Regions from separate parts of the Phytobacter sp. V91 genome, predicted to be linked through region 1. Evidence: predicted binding sites of a transcription regulator. Region 1 holds the regulator's gene; each other region holds the start of a gene.
The links. Region 1 encodes PurR, which represses purine synthesis genes. Its sites were predicted from a motif close to CANGCAAACGTTTGCNTG; they were not measured.
Positions count from the first base shown of each region.

Region 2: a site for PurR is predicted at 2,978-2,995, ahead of ACSZO4_RS07035 (NCS2 family permease). Genes of this name have one in related genera too.
Region 3: a site for PurR is predicted at 2,498-2,515, ahead of glyA (serine hydroxymethyltransferase). Genes of this name have one in related genera too.

Region 1 covers NZ_CBFFRJ010000048.1:25,474-30,870, forward strand. The annotation lists gene sodB (superoxide dismutase [Fe]) at 1-109, shown strand, start outside; gene ACSZO4_RS12010 (MFS transporter) at 143-1,312, opposite strand; gene ACSZO4_RS12015 (YnhF family membrane protein) at 1,480-1,569, opposite strand; gene purR (HTH-type transcriptional repressor PurR) at 1,868-2,893, shown strand; gene punR (DNA-binding transcriptional activator PunR) at 2,914-3,825, opposite strand; gene punC (purine nucleoside transporter PunC) at 3,938-5,137, shown strand.
Region 2 covers NZ_CBFFRJ010000024.1:3,759-9,155, forward strand. The annotation lists gene mnmE (tRNA uridine-5-carboxymethylaminomethyl(34) synthesis GTPase MnmE) at 1-450, shown strand, start outside; gene ACSZO4_RS07030 (4'-phosphopantetheinyl transferase family protein) at 731-1,477, shown strand; gene ACSZO4_RS07035 (NCS2 family permease) at 1,542-2,876, opposite strand; gene yieH (6-phosphogluconate phosphatase) at 3,065-3,730, shown strand; gene ACSZO4_RS07045 (alpha/beta hydrolase-fold protein) at 3,768-4,946, opposite strand; gene ACSZO4_RS07050 (carbohydrate porin) at 5,001-5,397, opposite strand, start outside.
Region 3 covers NZ_CBFFRJ010000010.1:3,055-8,451, reverse strand. The annotation lists gene ACSZO4_RS03410 (nickel/cobalt efflux protein RcnA) at 1-654, shown strand, start outside; gene ACSZO4_RS03405 (hypothetical protein) at 752-1,087, shown strand; gene glyA (serine hydroxymethyltransferase) at 1,131-2,384, opposite strand; gene hmpA (NO-inducible flavohemoprotein) at 2,701-3,891, shown strand; gene glnB (nitrogen regulatory protein P-II) at 3,931-4,269, opposite strand; gene glrR (two-component system response regulator GlrR) at 4,344-5,397, opposite strand, start outside.

The DNA.
Region 1 (5,397 bases):
CTGGGAACATGCCTATTACATTGACTACCGCAATGCGCGCCCGGTTTATCTGGAACATTTCTGGGCACTGGTAAACTGGGATTTTGTGGCGAAAAATCTCGCCGCATAAGATGCAGGAGGGGAAACCCTCCTGCTTTTTGTCTTACTCAGCGACAGAGCACACGGGCTTTGCCGACTGACGCCCGGAGAGAAGCACCAGCAGCAATGCCATTGCAGCAATGAAAGCGCCAGTCAGCGGGACAAAAGCATACCCCAGACCTGCGGAAAGCACTGCCCCACCCGCCGCCGCGCCCAGCGCATTACCTAAGTTGAAAGCCCCGATATTCACTGAGGATGAAAGCCCTGGCGCTTCATGAGCGACCCGCATCACGCGCATTTGCAACGGCGGCACTATCGCAAAGGTCGCCGCGCCCCAGACAACCATACTGATTGCTGCCCCCACCTCATTGCGTGCAAGCCAGGGGATCGCCAGCATAATTGCGATAAGCAGCAGTAAAAAGCCTTTCAGTGTACCGGTCACCGAGCGGTCCGCCAGTTTGCCGCCGAGGTAATTGCCCAAAGAGAAGCCCACGCCAATCAGCACCAGCATGGCGGTAATAAATGCCGGACCAGCATCAGCAATGTCATGCAGTACCGGTGAGATATAGGTATAGAGCGTAAACATCGCTCCGGCGCCAAGAACGGTGGTTAACAGGGCAGAGACGACCTGCGGGCGCATCAGAACGGTCAGTTCTTTGCGTACATCGGGTTTCTCCCCGGCACTGCCTTTTGGCAGGGAGAGATACAGACTTACCATTGCAATCACGCCAAGACCGGCAGTCGCCAGGAAGGACATCCGCCAGCCAATGGTTTCACCAAGCCAGGTTGCAGCGGGCACTCCGCCAATATTGGCGATGGTCAGTCCCATAAACATGGTTGCAACCGCACTGGCCTGCTTCTCTTTTGCAACCACGCTTGCCGCCACAACCGAACCCAGGCCAAAAAACGCTCCGTGATTGAGGCTGGTGATAATGCGCGACAGCATCAGGGTGGTGTAGTCGGGAGCGATGGCTGACAGCACATTCCCGAGGGTAAAGATGGCCATTAAAAAGATAAGCGCATTACGTCTGGCGCGATGTGAAAGCAGCAACGTCATTAACGGCGCCCCCACCATGACCCCAATGGCATAGGCGCTGATCAGCATCCCGGCGGCGGGAATGGAGACATCGACGCCGCGCGCAATCACGGGCAGTAATCCCATTGGCGAGAACTCAGTGGTGCCGATACCAAACGCGCTGACAGCCAGGGCAAGCAGTGGGAAATTGATTTTCATGATTTATTAACTCCGGAAATGCGGTGTCGTTAGCCGACAGCCTCGCAGAAGAGAAAAGTATGACATAAATCACAAAAAACAGCGGTTAGCGATATGAGAAAAGACTATTGCCGGAAAGAGAATAATGGGGGGAAACGTCGAGGGAGAGGTGCCTCCCTCGTGGTCAATCAATTCAGAGCAGCAGTCATTGCACCCGCCACGATCACGGCAAGCACGATTACGGTGGTCATTAAAGAAAACTTCAGGTCGGTACTCATCAATTTTTCTCCTTTTCTAATTCCCCACAAAAAGTGAGATAGCGCATTTTTGCATAAATAAACGTAAAAATCTTGCAGGAATTAGATTGATATACGTTTTAGCACTTCCCCTTTTGGTCAAGATAAGACAAAATTCGACGCTAAATTTATTAGCGTACCGGCCATTGACTCCCCTCCTGACGTCCAGTGTCTTTTTCCCGGCGTAATACAGTCCCTCGCGCGGGCAAAGGGTGAAGTAAGGCAAACGTTTACCTTAAGTATTTTCAGGAGCTTATGATATGGCATGGAGTGACATCTGATGGCAACGATCAAAGACGTAGCGAAGCGAGCAAACGTTTCCACCACAACCGTATCACATGTAATTAACAAGACGCGTTTCGTGGCTGAAGAGACGCGTAACGCTGTGTGGGCGGCAATCAAAGAGCTTCATTATTCGCCGAGCGCCGTCGCCCGTAGCCTCAAGGTGAATCACACCAAATCCATTGGTCTGCTGGCGACCAGCAGTGAAGCGGCCTACTTTGCCGAGATCATTGAAGCCGTTGAGAAAAACTGTTTTCAGAAGGGTTACACCCTGATTCTGGGCAATGCCTGGAACAATTTTGAAAAACAAGGCGCTTACCTGTCGATGATGGCGCAAAAACGCGTCGACGGCCTGCTGGTGATGTGTTCCGAATACCCGGAATCACTGCTCAATATGCTCGAAGAGTATCGCCATATTCCGATGGTGGTTATGGACTGGGGTGAAGCGAAAGCTGACTTTACCGACACCGTTATCGATAACGCGTTTGAAGGCGGCTATATGGCCGGGCGCTATCTGGTCGAGCGCGGTCACCGCGATATTGGCGTTATCCCCGGCGCGCTGGAGCGTAACACCGGCGCGGGTCGCCTGGCCGGTTTTATGAAGGCCATGGACGAGGCGCATATCAGCGTCCCGGAAAACTGGATTGTGCAGGGTGATTTTGAACCTGAGTCCGGTTACCGCGCGATGCAACAGATCCTGGCGCAATCGCCGCGTCCGACCGCTATCTTCTGCGGCGGCGATATTATGGCGATGGGGGCACTGTGCGCCGCGGATGAGATGGGGCTGCGCGTGCCGCAGGACATTTCGCTGATCGGCTACGATAACGTGCGCAACTCCCGCTTCTTTACCCCGGCGCTGACCACCATCCACCAGCCGAAGGATTCGCTGGGGGAGACCGCATTCAATATGCTGCTTGACCGTATCGTGAACAAACGCGAAGTGTCGCAGTCCATCGAAGTCCACCCGCGGCTGATTGAACGTCGTTCCGTGGCTGATGGCCCTTTCCGCGACTATCGCCGTTAATCTGCTTTCCCGGGAGCAGGTCAATCCTGCTCCCACAGCCACTCCCGGTTCAGTGTTTCACTGTCCCCCAGGTAGCTGAGTAACCAGTTCAGCGCAGGTGAGGCGTCATTTTGTTGCCATGTCAGGCAGCAGGCCGCATCCGGGAACGGATTTTCCAGCTCCAGCGCCACCCACTCTCCCCGGTCAAGCCACGGGCGCGCGAAATGCGCCGGAACCATCCCCACACATAATCCGGCAGAGAGACAGGCCGCCGAGGATTCCCAGTCCGGGGCCACGACCCGCTTTTGATTGTTCAGCAGCCAGGTAATGCGTTTGGGTAACGATCGCGAGGTATCTTCCCGCACCAGTGAAGGCCAGTTGCGTAATGTATCGTCACTCAGTGGGCCGTCGAGACTCGCCAGCGGATGGTGTTGCGCAACCACACATTTCCAGCTCAGCATGCCCATATCGCGGAAAGTGTAACGCCCTCCCACCGGAATAGCCTGCGTTGCCCCGATAGCCAGCTCAACGCGACCATCAGCCAGCGCATCCCACACGCCATTGAACACTTCCTGGAACACCAGCAGTTCCACATCACTAAAATGGCGATAAAAATCAACAATCATTTGCCGGGTACGCTCAGGCTTAACAATATTGTCGACCGCAATCGCCAGCTGGCCCCGCCAGCCATTGGCAATTTGCTGACATTGCTGGCGGGTGACCTGCATTTTTTTGATAACAGATCGTCCTTCTTTTAAAAACAGTGCGCCGGCAGGGGTAAGTTCGACGTCACGATGGCGACGATGAAAAAGCTCTACCGCCAGCCACTCCTCCAGTTGTCGCACGGTGTAGCTGACAGCAGAGGGTACACGGTGTAACTCCTGCGCTGCGCCACTGAAACTTCCGTTGCGCGCAACCGCATCTACCACTTCAAGAGAATATTCTGACCACATATTGTGCCTGCAAAAAATTTGAAACCAGTACGCAAATATTAGCGTTTCACAAGCTAAGTTTCACTCCCTAGACTCGTCACCCTGTTCACCTGCACAACAAAGAGATATTGCCATGCAACCTGGAAAAGGATTTTTAGTCTGGCTGGCGGGATTAAGCGTACTCGGCTTCCTCGCAACCGATATGTATTTGCCTGCTTTTGCTGACATCCAGCAAGACTTAAACACCTCCGCCGCCGCCGTCAGCGCCACCCTGAGCCTGTTCCTCGCCGGTTTTGCCGTCGCCCAGTTGGTATGGGGCCCCTTATCGGACCGTTACGGACGCAAACCTGTCTTACTGAGCGGGCTGACTATTTTTGCCATGGGTTGTCTGGGGATGATCTGGGTGCAAGATGCCGTCTGGCTGCTGGTATTACGCTTTATCCAGGCGGTAGGGGTTTGTGCCGCCGCGGTGACCTGGCAGGCGCTGGTGACCGATCACTACCCGGCGCAGCGCACCAACCGCATCTTTGCCACCATCATGCCGCTGGTCGGGTTATCCCCTGCTCTTGCCCCCTTACTGGGGAGCTGGATCCTTGCGCACTTCTCCTGGCAAGCTATTTTCGCCACGCTGTTTATCATTACGCTGATGTTGATGCTGCCCGCGCTGCGTTTACGCCCGGTCGCCACAAAAGCGGCCCCGGGTGCTGCTCCCGTCACCTTTGGCGCATTGCTGCGTGACCGTGCTTATCGCGGCAACGTACTGATTTATGCCGCATGTTCGGCCAGCTTTTTTGCCTGGCTGACAGGTTCGCCGTTTATTCTGCATGAAATGGGTTACGGCCCGGCAATTATTGGCCTGAGTTATGTCCCTCAAACCATCGCTTTTTTAGTCGGTGGCTACAGCTGCCGCTGGGCGCTGCAAAAGTGGTCCGGCGCACGTTTGCTCCCGTGGCTGCTGACGGCCTATGCCGCAAGCGTAATCGCCACCTGGGCAGTCGGCTTAGTGCCGAACGCCTCGCTGACTTCGCTGCTGATCCCGTTCTGCCTGATGGCGGTAGCAAATGGTGCGATTTACCCGATCGTCGTCGCCCAGGCGCTGCGTCCTTTCCCTCACGCCACCGGCCGTGCGGCTGCATTGCAAAACACATTGCAGTTAGGGCTGTGCTTTATTGCCAGCTTGCTCGTTTCGGCGCTGATTGCTGTCCCGTTACTGGCCACCACCAGCGTTATGCTGTCGACCGTATTGCTGGCAGGATTGGGTTTCAGAATGCAGCGTCACGAGAGTGATGCCCGTCACAATAAACAACCGCTGGAATCATCGACGCAGGGGTAATTGCGATTGCGATTATGTGACAGTAAAGTGATTAGCTTGCTAACAGTTTTTGGTTGAATCAGCCGATTTTGGGGCCTATACTCATTTTCGGCTGTTGATAAAATAAAATTATGCACGCGTTAGCGGGAGCCGGATCGCTCCCGTTTCACCATGGATGGCCTTTCTGGCAAGGGTCTCCCTTCCTCTGTTCTACGTCGGATATCAGCCTCACGGTTTAGCCGTGATCTTTCTCACGCCCCAAAAGCGGCAGCGCATTTTGA
Region 2 (5,397 bases), on a different contig from region 1:
ACCACCACCGACGCCCTGAATCCCGCTGAAATCTGGCCTGACTTTATCGCTCGTCTGCCGCAGAAACTGCCAATTACAGTGGTGCGTAACAAAGCGGACGTCACTGGCGAGGCGCCAGGCATCAGCGATGTAAATGGTCACTCACTTATTCGTCTTTCGGCCCGGACGGGTGAAGGTGTTGATGAGTTACGTAGCCATCTGAAACAGAGCATGGGTTTTGACACCATACTGGAAGGCGGCTTCCTGGCGCGCCGTCGTCATCTACAGGCCTTAGAAGAGGCCGCAAATCACCTGCAACAGGGTAAAGCGCAGTTGCTGGGGGCATGGGCGGGTGAATTACTGGCAGAGGAGCTGCGCCTCGCTCAGCAGTCCCTGAGCGAAATAACGGGCGATTTTACCTCCGATGATCTGCTGGGACGTATTTTCTCCAGCTTCTGTATCGGGAAGTAACCCCAGAGCAGCACACTCAACAAGGCGACCGCCTCATTCACAGGGTCGCCTGCTTCCGGCCACCCACTGCTTTTTGTGCAACCTTCGTCTCTGCCTGCCAGCCCCTTCCGGCGTTTCAATTGTGCAGGAAATATGTAGATGGACATCTATTGACTAAATTTATTGTAAAAGTCAGTGCCTGGGGCTTTTCAGATACCTTTTTCCACATTAAAACCTAATCGGTATGCGCGATAATGTGCATCACTGCTTCCAGTACCGGACCATTATCACGGAGCGAAAAATGGCAACGCATTTTGCAAGAGGGACCCTCTCCGGAGGATGCTTAGTTTCAACCCGACTCTCTCAGCTCTGCCGCGACAGCGCCAGACAACTTCCTGAACACCAGCAGTCGCGGTTCCTGGCCTCCAGAGCATTACTCGCCGAAATGATGTTTATGCTGTACGGCGTCGGTGAATTACCGGACATCATAATTGAATCCAGTGGACGCCCTAAGTTTTCCGATCCTGACCTGCCGCACTTCTCTCTAGCCTCTACCGGTAATATGGTGGGCGTTGCCATCGCCACCGAAGGTGAATGCGGCCTCAATATGGAACTCCAGCGCGCCACACGCAGTTTTCATAGCCCTTATACACAACAGGGCTGGCAACTGACCAGTAACGAACAGCTGTGGATTAACAACCAAAACGATCCCAATGAAGCCCAGACGCAGTTGTCTACCCTGCGGCAAAGTGTGCTGCAATTGATCAATCAGATGCACAACGGGCACGACCTGTTGCAGTTGCTGCCCGGAGCCGGACGTCTGCGTGTGCCACAGCTGGCACAGGTAGAAGTATTGTGTGACGCTGAGGATGTGCTGATCTGGTCGGTGGCAGCCACACCGGCCATTGAGAGCCTTAAAATCTGGGAGTTTGACAGTAAAAACGGCTGGCGCTATCTGCCGGATGTGCAAACCCGCGCAAACGATCCCGCTTCGCGTTTAATGCGATTTACCAGCTTACCAGCAGAAAAAACCCTTACCCTTAACTGACCTGATTAAAAAAGCCCGGTAGCGTTACCGCTTACCGGGCTTGTCTGCGTGCTGAATACCGATATTAATGGTCGATAAAAACAATTTTCAACAAGAACAGCAGCGCGACCACTATCACGCAAGGGCTCAGCTCGCGCAGACGGCCAGTGAACAGCTTCATTATGCAGTAGGAGATAAAGCCTAACGCAATGCCTTCAGTAATGGAGAAGCTGAACGGCATCATCACCGCGGTAATAAACGCAGGCACGGCTTCAGTCAGGTCATCCCACTTCACACGCGCAAGGCTGGACGTCATCAGCACGCCAACATAGATCAGCGCACCCGCAGCGGCATACGCAGGAACCATACCCGCCAGTGGCGAAAGGAAGATAACCAGCAGGAACAGGATACCCACCACGACCGCGGTCAGACCGGTACGGCCGCCCACGGAGACGCCGGAAGAAGATTCGATATATGCAGTGACAGAAGAGGTACCGATAAAGGAACCGGCAACCGAAGAGATACTGTCGACATACAGCGCCTGTTTCATGCGCGGGAATTTACCCTTCTCATCCACCAGCCCGGCTTTGTCGGTAACCCCGATAAGCGTACCCGAGGAGTCGAACAGGTTAACCAGCATAAAGGAGAAAATGACTCCTGCCAGACCAATGTTAAACGAACCGGCCAAATCCACATTGCCCACTACGCTTGTGATGCTCGGCGGTGCGGAAACAATACCGTGGTACTGCACATCGCCCATCAGCCAGCCCAACAGCGTGGTGACAACGATAGACACCAGTACTGCAGCATGAATATTGCGGGATGCCAGAATGGCAATGATAAAGAAGCCCAGCACACCCAGCAGGACGCTGTGTGAGGTCAGATTACCAATGGACACCAGAGTATCTTTGTTCGCCACGATAACGCCGGCGTTTTTCAGACCCATCATGCCGATAAACAGACCGATGCCGCTGGTAATACCTACGCGCAGGCCCATCGGAATATTGGCAATCATCCAGTAACGAACGCGGAAAATGGTCAGCAATAACAGACCTACCGCACCCCAGAAAATTGCCCCCATGCCGATCTGCCAGGAGAGGCCCATCGCGCCAACCACCACAAAAGCAAAGAAGGCATTCAGCCCCATTGCTGGTGCCAGAGCCACCGGCAGGTTGGCAAACAGCCCCATCAGGATGCTACCGAATGCAGCAATCAGACAGGTGGTAACGAAGACCGCACTGGTGTCCATCCCGGCAACACCCAAAATCTGCGGGTTAACAAAGACGATGTAAACCATCGTTAAAAAAGTGGTGAAACCGGCGATCACTTCGGTGCGTGCCGACGTGCCATGCTCACGCAGTTTAAACACGCGTTCAAGCAACCCCTGGCCCGACGCCTGGGTAGTCTGTTGTTGGCTCATTATCAATTTCCGAACAAAGGAGGGAAAATTCGTCGCTATCCTATACCAAAATGAGACAATGTTGACCGTTATCACACACTTTTTTTCATTGAATTTGCTTATACGGCAACGATTGCGTGACGTAATCTGTCTTAAGTAAACGTTAAACTTGCAACATTCCCTAAATAAATCGAGTTACAGGAAACGGCATGTCCCAAATAGAAGCAGTATTTTTCGACTGTGACGGCACCCTGGTCGACAGTGAAGTCATTTGTTCGCGCGCTTATGTGCATATGTTTAAAGAATTTGGCATCGATCTCGATCTTGAGGAGGTGTTTAAGCGCTTTAAAGGTATGAAACTTTACGAAATTATCGCCGTCATCGGTGAAGAGTATGGCGTTAAGCTGGAAAACAGCGCGCTGGAGCCCGTGTTTCGTGCCGAGGTTGCACGTCTGTTTGACTCTGAGCTGGAAATCATACCCGGTGCAAAAGCGCTGCTGGATGCGGTGACAGTGCCGGTTTGCGTGGTCTCCAATGGCCCGGTCAGCAAAATGCAGCATTCGCTGGGGAAAACAGGCCTGCTACACCATTTCCCGGATCTCTTGTTTAGTGGTTACGATATTCAAAGCTGGAAGCCGGAACCGGCGCTCATGTTCCATGCAGCGAAGGCACTGGGCGTGAATACGCCGCGCTGTATTCTGGTTGATGATTCTGTTGCTGGCGTGCAGTCCGGTATTGCGGCGGGAATGGAGGTGTTTTACTTCTGCGCCGATCCGCATAACAAACCCGTTGACCACCCGCAGGTCACCACCTTTACCGAACTGTCGCAGCTGCCTGCGCTATGGCAGGCGCGCGGCTGGAACATCAGCCGCTAAGCATGACGCCTCTCCTGAAAAGGAGAGGCGTGACACCTTACTTAAACACCTTCTGTACAAACTCAGCGTAGGCCGGACGCCAGACGTCCATTTCATGATTCAGACCAGGGTACATCTTGTAATCAAACGTAATGCCCTGTTTTTCCAGCTCAGCCTTGAGTCCCGCAATGTCTTTACCGGTCACCGAGTCCTTCTCACCCACCACCACCGTAAAGTTGCGGAGCTGGGCATTAATGGCCTGCGGTTTGGCAAGTTGCGCGGCAACACCCGCATCCGGCACCGTCGCAGTGGTGACGCCGCTAAAGGTCGCCAGCCAACCGAAGCTGTCCAGATGATTCATCCCTGACACCAGAGCCTGATAGCCCCCTTGCGATAGTCCCGCCAGTGCACGCCCGTCAGCATCTTTACGCACATTAAACCGCCCATCGACCATCGGGATGATGTCGTGCATCAGCTCACGGTTAGCCGCTTTTGCGTTCAGCGGATAGAAGGTTTTGCGCCGCTCTTTCGGCGGATAGTTTTCTGGAATCGCCTGCGTGATTTCCGTTTCTGTATCCGGCACCACCACCAGCATTGGCTTGATTTTGCCTTCTGCCAGCAGGTTGTCCATGATTTGCGGCAGACGCCCCTGGTCGATAGCTGACAAACCGGTGTCACCGAAGCCGTGGTAGAAGTAGAGCACCGGCAGCGGTTCGCCTTTTCCGTTATAGCCCGGTGGCGTCCAGATATAGACGCGACGCTCAGAGCGCAGCTCTTTCGAGTGGTAAGTCACTGTCAGTAAATCACCATGCGGGACCGCGCGATCGTCGAGAATGCTTCCCGGTACCAGAATCAGACTGGTGTTGACCTGGCGCTGCGGTTTCTGGAAACGGCTTCCTGTATCCACCGAACGGAACCCATCAACATCAAAATAATACTCGTAGAGATTGGGCGTCAGGCTTTTGCTCTTCCAGGACCAGACACCGCTGTCGTCTTTGGTCATATCATGTGAGACGAAGTTATCTGGTGTGGAACCCGTAATGACTGATACGCGCTTTGCACCCGGCGCGAACAGACGATACGTAATACTCTTATCCGCATTAACCTGCGTCACGTACTGGCTAACCGGCACAGACATATCCGGAGTGACCGGGAAGGGGGCGGCAAATGTCGGTACCGACATACCACCTGACAGGGCTGATACTGCCAGAGCCAGACAGGCAAGTTGTCTTTTCATATCATCTCCTTGGTGTTGTTTTTCCACGCCAACGCATCGATAACCGCCACATTGTTACCACCAGACTTCAGCCTGTACGCCCGCTGCGAACTGGTCATTTTTCTCGTCAGCAAAGCTGAAGTTATCCAGTTCGTTGTTTAGTGCGTGGATGTACGTGCCATAGAAACGGATTTCCGGGCGCGACGTCAGCATGCTGGTATCGACCTTAAGCGCATGGTAGAGCGTAGTTTTGTAGCCTGCCTCTTTGTACTTCACACCCAGCCGGTCTGTATTTTTCTGGTTGAAATACGCCAGTTCAACGCCCGTCTGATTGTATTTATCCCAGATGTAAGCCGGGCGAATGGCCGCGCGGTAGCTGGTGAAATCACTGTGCGCACCGGTGTCATAGCTGTAGACATCTTCGCCGTGTGCCCAGACCAGTGCGTTCGCCAGGATCACATCATCACGCAGG
Region 3 (5,397 bases), on a different contig from region 1:
TGGCTCATCGCACTGGGCGGGATGTATATCAGCCGTCAGTTCACTGCCGAGTCCGTTGAACCCTGGCTGCAGGTTTTCTCTGCCGTCATCATTCTCGCTACCGCCGCGTGGATGTTCTGGCGCACCTGGCAGGGGGAACGCCAGTGGCAGGCAGGTCATCATCACGAACACCACTCGCACGTCGCGCCCAAAAGCGTACTGATGCAGCCGGTGAAGACCGTCGTCAGCCAGCAGCCGCAAATTCTCACCCTGCGTAAGCTCACTAAAGAAGAGGAATATCAGGATGCCCATGAGCGGGCGCACGCGCGGGATATTGAACGACGTTTTACCGGCGGCAAAGTCACCAACGGACAAATTCTGCTGTTTGGCCTGACGGGAGGCTTAATTCCCTGCCCGGCAGCCATTACCGTGCTGCTGATCTGCATTCAGCTTAAAGCGTTAACGCTGGGGGCGACCATGGTGGTGTGCTTCAGTATCGGTCTGGCACTGACGCTGGTCGCCGTCGGCGTGGGTGCTGCATTCAGCGTGCAGCAAGCCGCTAAACGCTGGTCGGGCTTTAACACACTTGCCCGACGTGCGCCGTATTTCTCCAGCGTATTGATTGCGCTGGTGGGAATTTATATGGGGATACACGGTTATATGGGGCTGAAATGAGCAAATGTTGCCCCTGAAAGCCACATACTGGTAGTAGAAGCGATGAACAACTCTGTCCTATAGTGAGTTTCAGAGAAAAAATCGGTTAGCGGCGGTTATGGCTTTTATGCTCACGCATTATCTACGAACACTGAAAATGGGCTTCGTGAAAGCCTTTGACTGCTATGGCAGGGACACAAAGCTGGAGTATCTGTACATCCTGTCATTTCAGTTGTGCTGGTTTTTGTTTTATCTGTGGGTGCCTTACACCAGCGACTACTCCTTAATCATCTTTTTGTTCTTTATCCTCCCTGTAGCCTCAAGCAATGCCCGCTGCATTCGCTACTGCGGCTACTCGCGCGCACTTTGCCTGCTTTGGTTTATTGCGCCTTATGTGCTGTTGTTCCTGCCCTTCTTACTGAAAAAAAGGCACGTTCCGCAGCAAACGCCATAAAAAAAGCCCGCAGTGCGGGCTTCATTTTATAACTTACTGAATATTATGCGTAAACCGGGAAGCGAGCGCAGATATCCAGAACTTTCTGTTTAACCTGCTCAATCACGGATTCGTCATTGATGCTGTCCAGCACGTCACACATCCAGCCAGCCAGTTCTTTGACTTCCGCTTCTTTAAAACCACGACGGGTAACAGCCGGGGTACCAACACGGATACCGGAAGTGACGAACGGGCTCTTCGGATCGTTCGGCACGCTGTTCTTGTTGACGGTGATGTTAGCGCGGCCCAGAGCAGCGTCAGCTTCTTTACCGGTCAGGTTTTTATCCACCAGATCCAGCAGGAACAGGTGGTTGTCAGTACCGCCGGAAACCACGTTGTAACCACGGCTCAGGAACACGGAGACCATCGCTTTAGCGTTGATAGCAACCTGCTGCTGATAGGTTTTGAACTCTGGCTCCATCGCTTCTTTCAGCGCAACCGCTTTACCGGCGATAACGTGCATCAACGGGCCGCCCTGCGCGCCAGGGAAGACGGCAGAGTTCAGTTTTTTGTACAGCTCTTCGCTACCGTCTTTTGCCAGGATCAGGCCGCCACGCGGACCTGCCAGGGTTTTATGGGTCGTGGTGGTCACAACATGAGCATGAGGAACCGGGTTCGGGTAGACGCCCGCAGCCACCAGACCTGCAACGTGTGCCATATCGACGAACAGGTAAGCACCGATGCTGTCAGCGATTTCACGCATTTTGGCCCAGTCAACCACGCCGGAATAAGCGGAGAAGCCACCGATGATCATTTTCGGCTGGTGTTCTTTCGCCTGTTTTTCCAGGTCTGCGTAGTCGATATGGCCGGATTCATCGATACCGTAAGGAACGATGTTGTACAGTTTGCCGGAGAAGTTAACCGGAGAACCGTGAGTCAGGTGACCACCGTGCGCCAGGTTCATACCCAGAACGGTATCGCCCGGCTGAAGCAGCGTGGTGTAGACCGCGAAGTTAGCCTGAGAACCGGAGTGCGGCTGCACGTTAGCGTAGTCTGCGCCAAACAGTTCTTTGGCACGGTCAATCGCCAGTTGCTCTACCACGTCAACGTATTCACAGCCGCCGTAGTAACGTTTGCCCGGATAGCCTTCGGCATATTTGTTAGTCAGCTGAGAACCCTGAGCCTGCATTACACGCGGGCTGGTGTAGTTTTCGGAGGCGATCAGTTCAATGTGTTCTTCCTGACGTACTTTCTCTTGCTCCATAGCCTGCCATAAATCGGCATCATAATCGGCAATGTTCATTTCACGCTTTAACATCCGCTTCTCCTGCTCAGCTAACAATAAAACAGCTCTAAATTGAGGCCCATTTTGGGGAACGGCTCACAGTATAACTGAATCAAATCTCGATAACAGGTCTTGACAAAGGTTTTTACGCAAACGATTGGCTGCCCGTCATACAAGGGTTTGAGAGACAATAGACTTTCCCCTTGCAACGGAATTCTTTTCACCTTTGTGATGCAAATTGTTCACGTTCAGAGGAGAGGGATATTTATCGCCTTTTCTTTACAACAAGCAGGCACACCTTATAAGATGCATTTAAAATACATGTTATAGATATTATAAGGAAGCAACCATGCTCGACGCCCAAACCATCGCCACCGTGAAAGCCACCATTCCCCTGCTGCTGGAAACCGGTCCGAAGCTGACCGCCCATTTTTACGATCGCATGTTCACCCACAACCCGGAGCTCAAAGATATTTTCAATATGAGCAACCAGCGTAACGGTGACCAGCGTGAAGCGCTGTTCAATGCCATCGCCGCCTGCGCCAGTAACCTGGATAATCTCGCCGCCCTGCTCCCCGCTGTGGAAAAAATTGCCCAGAAACACACCAGTTTCCAGATAAATTCGGAGCAGTACAGCATTGTAGGCCAGCACCTGCTGGCAACGCTTGATGAGATGTTCAGCCCAGGCCCGGCGGTACTGGAAGCCTGGGGGAAAGCTTACGGCGTGCTGGCAGGCGTATTCATTCGACGCGAAGCGCAGCTGTATCAGGCGAATGCAGGGAAGACAGGCGGCTGGGAAGGCACTCGTGCGTTTCGTCTGGTGGCAAAAAAAGCGCAAAGCGCACTTATCACCAGCTTTGAATTCGCGCCCGTGGACGGCGGGAAAGTTGCCGACTATCAGGCCGGGCAGTACCTCGGTATCTGGCTGAAACCCAACGCGTTCGACTATCAGGAAATTCGCCAGTACTCGTTAACCACGGCTGCCAACGGCCTCAGCTATCGTATCGCGGTAAAACGCGAGGACGGTGGCCTGGTATCAGGCTGGCTGCATCAGCATGCACGTGAAGGGGATATCGTGAGTCTGACCGCGCCTGCTGGCGATTTCTTCCTGAACGTTGAGGCAAACACCCCCGTTACGCTGATTTCTGCCGGTGTGGGCCAGACGCCAATGCTGGCGATGCTCGATACCCTGGCGCAGGTAAAACATCAGGCCCAGGTGAACTGGTTCCATGCGGCGGAGAACGGCGCTGCGCACGCTTTTGCTGACGAAGTGGCCGCACACGGCGAAGCGCTGGCGCGTTTTACATCACATGTCTGGTATCGTGAGCCGACAGCCGCAGATAAAGCCACAGCGGGGTTTAACAGCCAGGGATTAATGGATTTAAGCCAGCATGAGGGCGCATTCAGCAGTCCGGCAATGCAGTTTTACCTCTGCGGCCCGGTGGCATTTATGCAGTTTGCGGCGAAGCAATTAGTCGGGTTGGGGATTAAAGCAGAACACATTCACTACGAATGTTTTGGTCCACACAAAGTGCTGTAAAGCAGTGCGCCCCTCACCCACCGGGCGAGGGGCAATAAATCAGATTGCCGCGTCGTCTTCTTCGCCGGTACGAATACGCACCACGCGGGCAACATCAAAGACGAAAATCTTACCGTCACCGATTTTACCGGTCTGGGCGGTGCGGATAATGGTATCAACACAGGTGTCGACAATATCGTCGGTGACCACAATTTCAATTTTCACTTTCGGCAGAAAATCCACCATGTATTCCGCGCCACGATAGAGCTCGGTGTGGCCTTTCTGGCGACCAAAACCTTTCACTTCGGTTACCGTCATCCCGGTGATGCCAACTTCGGCCAGCGCTTCGCGCACATCATCCAGTTTGAAAGGTTTAATAATCGCATCAATCTTTTTCATGGTGGGTCCTTTTACACGCTTGCCAGTTTTCGTCTTCGTAATCGGTTGCTCACACTACCATATCCAGTACGCCATTACTCTTTAAAGTCGTTGGCATCCAGCTCGTGGCGTGAGAGTAATTTGTAAAATTCCGTGCGGTTGCGCCCCGCCATTCTTGCCGCATGGGTGACATTCCCTTTGGTGATTTGCAGCAGTTTGCGCAGATAGTTGAGCTCAAATTGATTGCGCGCCTCAACGAAGGTCGGCAAGGCGGTGTTCTCGCCTTCCAGCGCCTGCTCTACCAGCGCATCACTGATGACCGGTGACGAGGTGAGCGCCACACACTGTTCAATAACGTTCACCAGTTGGCGCACGTTGCCCGGCCAGCCTGCCGTCATCAGCCGCTTCAGGGCATCGGTTGAAAAAGCCCGTACGAACGGCTTATGTCTGTCGGCAGACTGACGCAAAAGATGGTTCGCCAGTAGCGGAATATCTTCGGCACGCTCGGCCAGGGCCGGGATCTTCAGATTCACCACATTGAGGCGATAGAAGAGATCTTCACGAAACTCTCCGCGCGCCATCGCTTTAGGCAAATCCCGGTGAGTGGCGGAGATGATCCGCACATTTATGTCGATATCGCGGTTACTGCCGAGCGGGCGCACTTTACGCTCCTGCAATACACGCAGCAATTTCACCTGCAATGGGTTTGGCATGTCGCCGATTTCATCGAGGAACAGCGTACCGCCTTCTGCGGCCTGAAACAGCCCTTCACGGCTGCTGACGGCCCCCGTAAAAGCGCCGCGCGCATGACCAAAGAGTTCTGATTCCAGCAGTTGCTCCGGTAGCGCGCCGCAGTTAATCGCAATAAAGGCATTCTTACTGCGCGGGCTGGCATTGTGGATAGCCTGGGCCAGGATCTCTTTCCCGGTACCGCTCTGGCCGTTAATCAGCACGCTGACATCGGACTGTGCGACCATCCGCGCCTGTTCCAGCAAGCGCAGCATGACCGGACTGCGGGTAATAATGGTTTCGCGCCATTGATCGTCGGACGCGAGCGCCGTGTGCTCCAGCGCATCATCAATGGCTTTGTAAAGCGCATCTTTGTCGACCGGCTTGGTCAGAAAACTGAATACCCCTTGCTGGGTGGCG